DNA from 2 places in the Streptomyces sp. NPDC088350 genome. Region 1 is predicted to be linked to the other one. Evidence: riboswitches for the same ligand, from Rfam matches in the RefSeq annotation. Region 1 holds a riboswitch; the other holds the start of a gene.
What was found. A riboswitch is a leader RNA that binds a small molecule or an ion and turns the genes downstream of it on or off. The one in region 1 is predicted to bind cyclic di-AMP.
Positions count from the first base shown of each region.

Region 2: linked by a shared signal. The riboswitch ahead of ACIQBL_RS01110 (transglycosylase family protein) and the one ahead of ACIQBL_RS28720 (NlpC/P60 family protein) in region 1 are both predicted to bind cyclic di-AMP.

Region 1 covers NZ_JBIVNL010000008.1:228,029-233,658, reverse strand. Annotated here, with positions in the region: gene ACIQBL_RS28730 (TniQ family protein) at 1-673, shown strand, start outside; gene ACIQBL_RS28725 (DUF1996 domain-containing protein) at 874-2,895, opposite strand; cyclic di-AMP (ydaO/yuaA leader) riboswitch at 3,230-3,402, shown strand; gene ACIQBL_RS28720 (NlpC/P60 family protein) at 3,411-4,805, shown strand; gene ACIQBL_RS28715 (hypothetical protein) at 5,012-5,476, shown strand; gene ACIQBL_RS28710 (endonuclease/exonuclease/phosphatase family protein) at 5,478-5,630, opposite strand, start outside.
Region 2 covers NZ_JBIVNL010000001.1:238,534-244,163, reverse strand. Annotated here, with positions in the region: gene ACIQBL_RS01125 (DUF501 domain-containing protein) at 1-25, opposite strand, end outside; gene ACIQBL_RS01120 (septum formation initiator family protein) at 61-537, opposite strand; gene eno (phosphopyruvate hydratase) at 655-1,941, opposite strand; gene ACIQBL_RS01110 (transglycosylase family protein) at 2,263-2,958, opposite strand; cyclic di-AMP (ydaO/yuaA leader) riboswitch at 2,968-3,140, opposite strand; gene ACIQBL_RS01105 (transglycosylase family protein) at 3,334-4,308, opposite strand; gene ACIQBL_RS01100 (cytochrome P450) at 4,435-5,630, opposite strand, start outside.

The sequences.
Region 1 (5,630 bases):
TATTCCGCGCCAAGACGTTCTCTCGCCACGAGAACTGCAACGGCTCTACCAGGAACAGCGGCTCTCTGTCGCCGATATCGCGCAGCTCGCGGGGTGCAGCTCTCGCACCGTTCGTCGAGCACTCATCGAGGCCAAGATCCCTAGTTCAGGGCGCGGAGTTCCTCCCCTCCTGCCAGGCATGGTAACCAGAGAGTGGCTGGAAGGGGAGTACGCCATGAAGGGGCGCGGCTGCCCAGATATCGCGCACGAACTCGGCCTCCATCAAGACACCGTGTCGCGCTTCCTGCGGATTTGGGGCATCCCGCGACGTTCCAACGGACTCGGTTCGAACCCCTTCGCCCACCTCGGCGTCGCGCTCTCGCCGGAAATGCGACGCCTCAGCAATAGGAGGAGCTGCCTGCCGTGGCTACGCAACCTCCTCCAAATACCCGGACACTCCGGCCTGTCGGCTGCCGCACCGGCAATCAGCGTCCCCGAGGTCACCCTCCGCCGGCAGCTCAGGATCATTGAAAGCGTCGTGGGGTTCAGCGTGATCGAGCGAACCAACCCGCTGTCTCCTACTCCGGCAGGCGTGAGATTCCTGACCGAAGCTCGCGATCTCCTTGATCGTTTCGACAGCGCCGCAACGCTGGTCGCAACCGGCTCGAGCAGGACCTCAGACCACTCACGGTGACTGCCGGAGCGGTGCTCAACACCAAGATTGAGAAGCCTGGGCTGACAACGGCGTTGCCCATCTGACCCGGATTTCGGCGTTTCCGCAGGAAACAGTGTCAATGATCATGAGGAACCTACACGGGCGCGATGAGCGTGTGACGGCCCGGCCGCCCCCAAGTGCGGGCGGCCGGGCCGTCGTTGTCACAGACGTGCGCAGTGTCAGCGCGAACCGCGCTTGCCTCGGTACAGCACCACGAACCCGGCGACGAGAAGCAGCGCTCCGGCCGCGGCGGGCCACAGATTCGCACCCGTCTCAGCCAACCCGCCCTGCGCCTGCGGTTGGTTCGGGCCCACGGCCGCGTAGCTCTCCCCGCCCGAGGACGAGGCGGGCGGCGTCGCCACGGCGCTGCCGACCTGACCGCCCGCGTTGTCGCCCGAACTGCCCTGGGTCTCCGTCGCGTTGGGCGTCCCGGTCTTCGTGTCGGCCTTGGGTATCGCCACAGCGCTGGTCAGCGACCCGGGGTCGGTGGTCCGCGTGTCCGGGGCGCTTGTCGTGGGCTCCGCGGTGGGCCGGTCGCCGGTGTTGCCGGGGGCGGTCCCGTTGTTGCCGCCGTTCCCGGCGTTTCCGCCATTCCCGCCGGGCTCGTCCGACGCGGATGCGGACGCGGAGGCCGTAGCAGTGGCCGTCGCGGTAGCAGTGGCCGTAGCCGTGGCTGTGGCCGTCGGGGACTCCTGCGGCTCACCCGAACCGCCGCCCGATCCCGAACCGCCGCCCGATCCGGGGTCGTTGCCCGTGCCGGCGCCGCACTTCTCGCCGCTGTTGATGCAGGTGACCATGTCGTTCATCAGGCCCTCGTCGAAGACGTTGATGAAGTCGCCGTGGTCCGTGACGGGCTTGTGCTGCTGTTCGGGGAAGGAGTCCACCGCGAACAGCGGGGTCGTCCTCCCGCCGTCCTGGAGGCTCGGCGCGCCGACGGCGTAGACGATGCGCTGCACCAGCTGCGGAATGGCCTTGAAGCCGTCCGGGCAGGTGCCGTCGGCGGCCTCGAAGGCCACGTGGGTGCGGTGGTTGGCACTGTCGATGTTGCGGCCGTCCCAGCAGCTCTGGAACTTGAAGGTGCGCACCACGTCGCTGCCCGACGGGCACAGCGGGTACTTGTCCTTGAGCTGCCGGTCCTCGAACCCGGTGCAGCTCCAGGAGGCGTTGGCGTTGGCCGGGCCGTTGACGAAGGCCTTCGCGTCGCCGGTGATGATCCGCAGGAGGCGCGGCATCGCGACGACCTTGCTCTGCGGGTTGCCCTCGAACGTCAGCGTGACCTGCTTGGCCGTGACGATCTCACCGGAGTTGCCCTCGGTGCCGCCGCCGGGCGAGTTGGCGTCCCGCTCCTGCTTGCCGTTCTGCAGACGCAGCACGGGCCAGTAGTAGGTGGACTTGTCGCCGGGGTTCTCGCAGCTCGTGTTGGCGTTGGCGAGGTCCTGGTCGCTGGCGAAGGCGTTGTTGGACTGGTTGCCGATGTAGTCGTGGAAGTGGTGGGCGCCGTTGGTGACTCCGGGGGCGACGATCACGTTGTCGGAGTTGAACAGACCGTTCTCGTTCACCCCGCACGCGGTGACGAACGTGCCGCGGGACGCGTCGGCCTGTTCCTGCGGGGTGTTCACGTTGGGCTGCACGGAGGTGATGTCCGCGTAGTCCGAGGCGACGGGCCCGTTGGTGGACTGCTGCTGGCCCTGGCCGCCGCCCTGCTGCTGGCCCTGGCCGGTCGGGGCGGCGCTGCCGCTCTGGTCGCCGCCGCTGCCGTTCTGGTCTCCGTTCGTGGGGGCGATGAGGGTGCAGGCGGCGAGCGCGTCGAGCCCCTCCGGGCGGTCCCCGACACGGTCGATGGCGTCGTCGATCCGGCTGATGGTCGCGGCCCGCTTCTCCTTCAAGGGATTCATGATCGCGTTGTCGGCGAAGGAGGCGTCCTGGCGTATGGCCTCCGTCGAGTCCCGCAGCTTCTGGTAGGCCTCGGTTATCTGCTGGTCCAGAAGCGCGAGTTCCTTGTCGACGTCGGTCTTCGCCCCGTCGGGCACCGTCGTCAACTGGGTACCGATGTCCGGGCAGTCGATCGTCGCGCCACGCGACGCCGCGTCCGGAGAAGCCTGTGGGGAGGAGTCACCGCCCCAACCGCCTTCCGACGCCGACGCGTAGACGTTCGCCGCCACCAGTCCTCCGCCGCCGAGCATCAGGGCGACTGCTGCCATCGTCGCGCGTCGTGCGCCTGTGGGGCGTCTGCGCGTGTTGCGTGCCACGGAAGTTGCTCCTACGCGTATCGGTCGGCCCGGATCGTCCCGGCATGGAAATCCCCCGACCCAATACGGAGACGGACGCCGGTGTGTTCAACCGTCCCGGAAATTCATAGCGACCTCATATGGAGCGTCCGGCTCCGCAGCCCATGAGTGCTCGTCATCCCCAGGACGAGGTAAAGGTCACAAATACGTATCGGACATATCGCGCTTCAACCTTCACACGAGGCACACACGTTGGCTAGGTTGACGGACAGGCCGTACGACCTACTCCGGCGATTGGCGCCGGGCCGCGCGGCTCGCGCCGAGTCCGGTGCGCCGCTCGCGGCAGCCGGAGCCGGGGACCCAACCGACTTGGGGTGAATCGGCCCAACCGCCCGTCAGGGCAAGGGCCGTAGGGCAAACCTTCCGTGATCGCCGCCCGAACCCGACAGCTAACCCGGTAGGCGCGATACGGAAGGAGCACGTCTGCCATGCCGGCAGAACGAGGCACGCGCACCGGAGGCAGTGGCCCCACCGTGGACGACCGACCCAGCCGCGAAGAAGTCCAGCGGCGGATCAACTCCCTTTACGACAGGGCCGAGACGGCCACCGGAAACTACAACGCCACGCGCAAGATGTCGGGGGGCCCGCGCCAGCGTGCCACTCCCCGCCCGGCCGCGTCCCGGCCTTCCGATCCCGCTCTCGACGCGGTCACCAAGCAGTGGTTCGACCAAGCCCGCGCCCAACTGGGCCCGACCGTACCGGCGGCCCTCCCGCCCAGCAGGACTCAGGGACGCCCGGCGGAAACCCGGCCCGAGCGACGCCCCGAGCCCGAGAGCGCCGGCCGTGCTCTTGAGGCGCCCGGCCGTGCCGTGGCCGAGCTGACCGCGGGGCCCTCCGTCCCGGACATCACGAGCCAGATGTCCGAGTCGGCCACCCGGCCCGTCGCCGCGCTGCCCGCCGCCCAGCAGGCACCGCAGCCGACCGTCGTGGACCTGCCGCCCGTGCCCGCCCTCGACCTGGCGCCCGCGCCCATGGTCGAGCAGCGGCGACTCGCCCCGCAGACAGCTCCGGAGCCGGTCTTCGACCCGCTCACGTCGGACTTGGCGCTGCTCCCGTACATCGCCGCACCGCGCACCGAAGCCGACCCGGCGAACACACCCTGGCCGACCCCCGAAACTGCCTGGCCGACCCCGGAGACGACCTGGTCCTCCCCCGAGACGACCTGGTCCACCGGGCAGATGCCCATGGTGCCCCAGCAGCCGACCGGCCAGGACGCCTGGTACACCACGCCGGAGCCGGACTGGCGCCCGCCCCAGCAGGAGTGGCAGCCGACCGCACCCGAGGCGGCCCTGGCAGCCCCGGTCGTCGCCCCCGAGTTCACCCTCCCGACCGCTCCGACGATGGCCCCCGAGTTCACGCTTCCCGTCGCTCCGACCATGGCTCCGGAGATCCCTCTCCCCACGGCCCCGGCGATGACCCCGATGACCACCACGGCCGTCCCCGCCGCACCGGACGCCGGCACACAGAGCAAGACCAGCATGGCGCTCGCGTTCGCCCGCGCGCAGATCGGCAGGCCGTGCCTGTGGGGCGCGGCGGGACCGGACGCGTACGACTGCTCCAGCCTCACCCAGGCCGCCTGGAAGGCCGCGGGCGTCCTGCTCCCGCGCACCGCCCAGGAACAGTCCGGCGCGGGCGCCCTCGTCCCGCTCACGGACATCCGCCCCGGCGACCTGATCTTCTTCTACGACAGCATCGACCACGTCGGCCTCTACACCGGCAACGGCCTGATGATCCACGCGCCGAGCCCGGGCACGCCGATACGCGAGGAGTCGATCTTCTACGCCGGTCCGGCCGCCATCCGGGGCGCCGTACGGCCCGCCTGATCCGCTCGGGGCCGGGCTTTCCCGGCCCTGGCCGCGCACACCCCGACACTCTCGGCGGGCCGTGTCGTTGGTCCCTACGAGTGGTGGAACCCCGGGCACGGTCGTAGCGTCGGACGAGACGAGAGACGACGACCGCGCCCCGGCGGACGGACCACCACCGATGCGGGTGCGGAGCGACGCGTACGAACGGGCGGCCGGGAGCGGACATGTACAAACACACCATGGTCGGAGTCGTCACGCTCTGTGCCGCCGCCCTGCTCGCGCCGGCCGTGGGCACGTCGTCCGCGGCCCCGGCGACGGTGCACGCGGTGCCCGCCGCCCATCGGCAGTTCGCGGGCCCGGTGCTCGTCGACTGCCTGTGGCATCCCCAGGTACGCCCCGCCGAGTTCATGCTCGCCTGCGGCGACGGCAACAGCCGCCTGACGTCGCTGCGTTGGACGTACTGGAACGACAACTCCGCGACGGCCACGGGCTTCAACGTGGTGAACGACTGCAAGCCCTACTGCGCGGCGGGCAGGTTCCACTCGTACCCGGTCGTCGTCCGGCTCGACACCCCGCAGCCGTGGAAGAGGCATCCGCGGGTGCGGCACTACAGCGAGATCAGCCTGACGTACACGGCGGGCAGGCCGGACAGGTTCGCGCACGTCGTGACCTATCCCCTGTGGAACTGACTCAGAGCGCCAGCTCCACCACCAGCGGCCGGTGGTCCGAGATCGCCGCCCGCGGCGCACCCGCCGTCCCTACGGCGTCCTCGCCGAGCCCCGTCGCCAGGATGTGGTCGAACTGGACGAGCGGGCGGTGCGAGGGATAGGTCGCCCGCCGCGC
Region 2 (5,630 bases), on a different contig from region 1:
GGGTGGGCGGCGGGGGCGTGTCCATGCCTGTACGAGAGTCTCTCTGAAGTGTCTGTCGGTTCACCGGTCGGAGGCGTCGGACTTGTCGACGCCGTCCCACACGTTCGCGTACCAGGGACGGTCGGCCGCCCCCAGTTCGGCGCGCGACTGCTTCGCCGCGTCCGGGTCGATCACGATGTAGCCCGTCTCCCCGGGCATCACATAGTGCAGCCGCTGGCGGATCTGCTGTTCCGCGTACGCGTCGTCCTGCCAGCGTGCCTTGAGGTCGCGCAGCTGCTCGACGCGCTGCCGCGCCTGCTCCTGCTGCCGTTGGAGATCGGAGATCTCGGCGCGCTGGGAGACGTACTGCCTTATCGGGTACGCCAGCGCCACGATCAGCGAGCACAGCACCAGGGCGAGGAGGGCCGCTCGGCCGGTCAGCCGGGAACGGCGGGCCTGCCGTTTGGTCTGGGAACGGTAGACACGGGCCGCCGTCTGCTCGCCGAGCAGCTTCAGCCTGGTCGCGGTGGAGAACCGGTCCCGGTCCTTCACGGCCATGTCCCGCCTCCCCTTCACACGTGCGTACGTCCCCGCACACGGTACGGGACCGGGTGCGGGGACGTACGTACGACTGGCTGAGGATTGACCCGGTGGATCCCCGGGAATCCGGTGGGGTCAGCCCTTGAAGCGGGGGAACGCGCTGCGGCCCGCGTACTCCGCCGCGTCGTCGAGGATCTCCTCGATGCGCAGGAGCTGGTTGTACTTGGCGACGCGGTCCGAGCGGGCCGGGGCGCCGGTCTTGATCTGGCCGCAGTTCACCGCGACGGCGAGGTCGGCGATGGTGGTGTCCTCGGTCTCGCCGGAGCGGTGGGACATCATGCACTTGAAGCCGTTGCGCTGGGCCATCTCGACGGCGTCCAGGGTCTCGGTCAGCGAGCCGATCTGGTTCACCTTGACGAGCAGGGCGTTGGCGGTGCCCTCCTCGATGCCGCGGGCGAGACGCTCGGGGTTGGTGACGAAGAGGTCGTCGCCGACGATCTGGACCTTGTCGCCGATGCGGTCGGTGATGACCTTCCAGCCGGCCCAGTCGTCCTCGTACAGCGGGTCCTCGATGGAGACGAGCGGGTACGCGGAGACGAGCTCCTCGTAGTACTCGGTCATCTCGGCGGCCGAGCGGGACTTGCCCTCGAACTCGTACTTGCCGTCCTTGTAGAACTCGGACGCGGCGACGTCGAGCGCGAGCCCGATCTGCTCGCCGGGGATGTAACCGGCCTGCTTGATGGCCTCGATGATGAGGTCGAGGGCGGCGCGGTTGGACTCCAGGTTCGGGGCGAAGCCGCCCTCGTCGCCGAGGCCGGTGGACAGGCCCTTGGTCTTCAGCACCTTCTTGAGGGTGTGGTAGACCTCGGCGCCCCAGCGCAGCGCCTCGGAGAAGGACTCCGCGCCGATCGGGGCGATCATGAACTCCTGGATGTCCACGTTCGAGTCGGCGTGCGAGCCGCCGTTCAGGATGTTCATCATCGGAACGGGCAGCAGGTGCGCGTTCGGGCCGCCCAGGTAGCGGAAGAGGGGGAGGTCGGACGCCTCGGAGGCGGCGTGCGCGACGGCGAGGGAGACGCCGAGGATGGCGTTGGCGCCGAGGGAGCCCTTGTTGTCGGTGGCGTCCAGGTCGAACATCGCCTGGTCGATCAGACGCTGCTCGGTGGCGTCGTAGCCGACGAGCTCCGGGCCGATCTGCTCGATGACGGCGAGGACGGCCTTCTCGACACCCTTGCCGCCGTAGCGGTTCGGGTCACCGTCACGCAGCTCGATGGCCTCGAAGGCACCGGTGGAGGCGCCGGACGGAACGGCGGCACGACCCGTGCTGCCGTCGTCGAGGCCGACCTCGACCTCGACCGTGGGGTTGCCTCGGGAGTCCAGGATTTCCCGGGCTACGACGACGTCGATGGACGGCACGAGCATCTCCTTCTTGGGATCTGACGCGGCTACGGCAACACCGCAGCGGCTCTGCGAGACGAGCCTAACCGGCTCGGGGCGATTGGCCATCCGGTCGGCCGCCTGATGGACAGAACCGAGAGTAAATTGTTTCCGAACGGAACAAAGCGCTTCGCCAAAGAGCGCACAAAATCACCGGCGGGCACAAAAAAAGCCCCGCCCCGGTGCGTACGGGGGAACACGCACCGGAGCGGGGAGCCCGTGGGGGACGGGGGTGACCCTCACGAGGTCTCCATAGTGGACACCACGGCTGTGAGGGCGCTGTGGTTAAGCTACGAGCCGCGTATGTCACTTCAGGTGGAGCTGCTGGCCCGGGAAGATGACGTCGGCGTCGTCGATGATGTCCTTGTTCAGCTTGAACAGCTGCTGCCAGCCGCCCTTCACCTTGTGCTTCTCGGCGATGGAGCTGAGGCTGTCGCCCTTGACGACCTTGTACTCGCCGTCACCCTTCTTGACCTTCTTGCCGGTCGGGGTGGTGACGGTCTTCTTGGCGGCCGGGCGCTCGGCGGAGCGGGAGGCCGTCGTGTCCGTCGAGCGGGTGCTGGTGCTGCCACTGGAGGAGCTGCCGCTCGACGAGCTGTTGCCGCTCGAGGAGCTGCCGCCCGAGTAGGTGGCGCTGGAGAGGCCGGTGCCGCAGGTGGGCCAGGCGCCCTTGCCCTGGGCCGCGAGAACCTTCTCGGCGACGGCGATCTGCTGGGACTTGGAGGCCTGGTTCGCGGTGGAGGCGTAGGCGGTGCCGCCGTACGCGGCCCACGTCGAGGCGGAGAACTGCAGGCCGCCGTAGTAGCCGTTGCCGGTGTTGATGGACCAGTTGCCGCCGGACTCGCAGCTGGCGACCGTGTCCCACTCGGACGCGGTGGCGGCGGAGGCGCCACTGGCCGCCATGAGCGGGGCGGCGATGGCGACGCCGGTCACGCCGGCGAGCGTGGCGACGCGAGTGGCCTTGGACGGACGGCGGTGCTTGCCCTTGCTGGAAAACAGCATGGAAAATCCCAATCCCCTCACCGACGCCTACGAGGTGAGCTGTCGGGTTCGGGCCGTGTGAGTTGCCCGGCCGCACACCTCTCGGTGCGCGGCTTAACCCCAAGCCGGTTCCGGTGTCTCTCGACTCCCGGGCCCGGCGCTTACCTTGGGTCCCCCGCTCCTGCCTACGGCGCTTGACGCGACGAATGTTCCCGGAGGCCGCTGGCAGGACTCGGCGTGTGCGGCAGCCGGGGCTCGTGGTGACGAGCGGCCTTGACCGTAGACACGGAATCGGCGGAATTTCAAAGACGATCAGGGCTTCTGAGACTCATCCCACACTTTGATCAAACCGGACATTCGACGCGAAGCGTGACGTGAACTCCCGCTGCCCTCCTGCTACTTTTCGCCCGTTTCCGTACCGACGTCCAAGGTCTGACCGGCGGCGATCCGGGTCGGATCGGCGCCTATCACCTTTTTGTTCTCGGCGTAGAGCGCACGCCATCCGCCGTCGTAGCCAAGGGAGTCGGCGATGGACGCGAGGGAGTCACCGGCGCGGACCGTGTACGTCTGCGCCGTGACGCCTTCCTCGGCACCGGCTCCGCGGTGCTTGCCTGCGCTCGACCCACTCCCGAGCGCACCGGTGTCGACGAGGCTCCACTTGCCCGCCGCCTGCGCCGAGTTGTCCGATTCATCGAGTTTCGGAGATGCGGTCGCCGAGTCGTCGCTCACGGAAGGGGCGGCGGACTTGTCGGACTTGGCGGAGCTCGCGGAGTCCTTCGTCGCGGCGGGCGAGGGGCTGCTCGACGGGTCGCCGGTGGAGGAGTCGGACGTATCGGACGAAGTCGAGTCCGTGTTGCTGGAGTCGGACAGTCCGGAGGACGCCGAGGAAGGGGAGGAGTCCGTCGAGCCGGAGGAGTCCGTCGAGCCGGAGGAGTCCGTCGTGCCGGTCGACGGCGAGTCGCTCGCGACGCCCGTGTCGACGTTCGTCGAACCCGAGGTCGTGGTGAGACCGGAGAGCAGGGAGCAGGTCATCCAGGGCGAGGTGCCCCGGTCGTCGAGGATCTTCTCGGCGACGGCTATCTGCTGGGAGCGGCTGGCCAGGTCGGCGCTCGGGGCGTAGTCGAGGCCGCCGTACTTGCTCCAGTCGTCCTGGGACAGTTGCAGGCCGCCGTAGTAGCCGTTGCCACTGTTCTCGCTCCACGAGCCGCCGCTCTCGCACTGGGCCACCTTGTCCCAGGTGGTGCCGTCGGCGGCGTTCGCGGCGGCGGCGCCGAGGAGCGGGATGGCGATGGCGGAGCCGGTGACGCCGGCCGCGACGAGGAGTGCCGGAGCCTGACGGGGGCGACGGTGACGACCGTTCCCGGAGAGCATGCGGAGGCCTTTCGCGTGACGGCGGGGGGACCGCGCGGCGGGTGGTGCGGGGCGCCGCGCTGGTACGTGAACGTAGCCGCACTCGATCACTTGTCACAAGTCAATGCCACGTAGATCACGTGAAGATCACAGAGTTGAGGAAGTGTCATCTTCGGGTTTACGGGGTGGGATTGCGGGTTCAGGTTCGGGTTCACCGGGGCGGAGTGCCCGCTCGGGGGTGAACTCCACGGGCAGGGTGCGCAGTCCGCGCATGATGAGCCCGCCGCGCCAGCGCAAGTCGGCCGGGTCCGCGGCGAGTTGGAGGTCGGGGAGGCGGGTGAGGAGGGTGGCGAGCGCGGTCTGGCCCTCCAGGCGGGCGAGCGGGGCGCCGAGGCAGTAGTGGATGCCGTGGCCGTAGCCGAGGTGTTGATTGTCACGCCGTCCCAGATCGAGGACGTCGGGATCGGCGAACCGTTCCGGATCGCGGTCCGCGGCGGCCAGGACGACGAGTACGGGGTCGCCGGCCGCGATGTCCTGTCCGCCGAGGGTGAGGGGGCGGGTGGCGAAGCGCCAGGTCGCCAGCTCCACCGGGCCGTCGTAGCGCAGGAGTTCCTCGACGCCGGTTTCGAGGAGGCCGTGTTCGCCGGCGGCCAGGGACTTCTGGAGGCGGGCGCGCTGCTCGGGGTGGGTGAGGAGGGCGTAGGTGCCGTTGCCGATGAGGTTGACGGTCGTCTCGAACCCGGCGAAGAGCAGGATGAAGGCCATGGCGGCGGCCTCGTTCTCGGTGAGGTGTTCGCCGTGGTCGGAGGCGCGGATGAGGCCGGAGATGAGGTCCTCGCCGGGGAGGGGTTCCGGGCTGTCGGGGAGGGCCTCGCGCTTGCGGTGGATGAGGTCGGCGAGATAGTCGCGCATCTTCTTCACGGACCGGGCGACCCCGCCCCGCGGTCCGCCGCCGTGGCCTGCTTTTGTATGTCGCAGCATCATGCCCGCCCAGTCGCGGAAGTCGTCCTGGTCCTCGCGGGGGACGCCGAGCAGGTCGCAGATGGCGTAGATGGGGAGCGGGAAGGCGAAGTCGTGGATGAGGTCGGCGGAACCGGTCCGCGCGAAGCGGTCGATGAGGTCGTTCGTCAACTCCTGCACGCGCGGGGCGAATTCGGCCACCCGGCGGGGCGTGAACGCCTTGCTGACCAGCCGGCGCAGGCGGGTGTGGTCCGGCGGGTCGATGTTGAGCAGATGCGTCATCAACTCGGCCTTGCGTTCGCCCGGGATACCGGTCTTGCCCTTGGCGTGCGCCGGTTCGTCGTGGTGCGCGGGGTTCTTGGAGAGGCGCGGGTCGGCGAGGG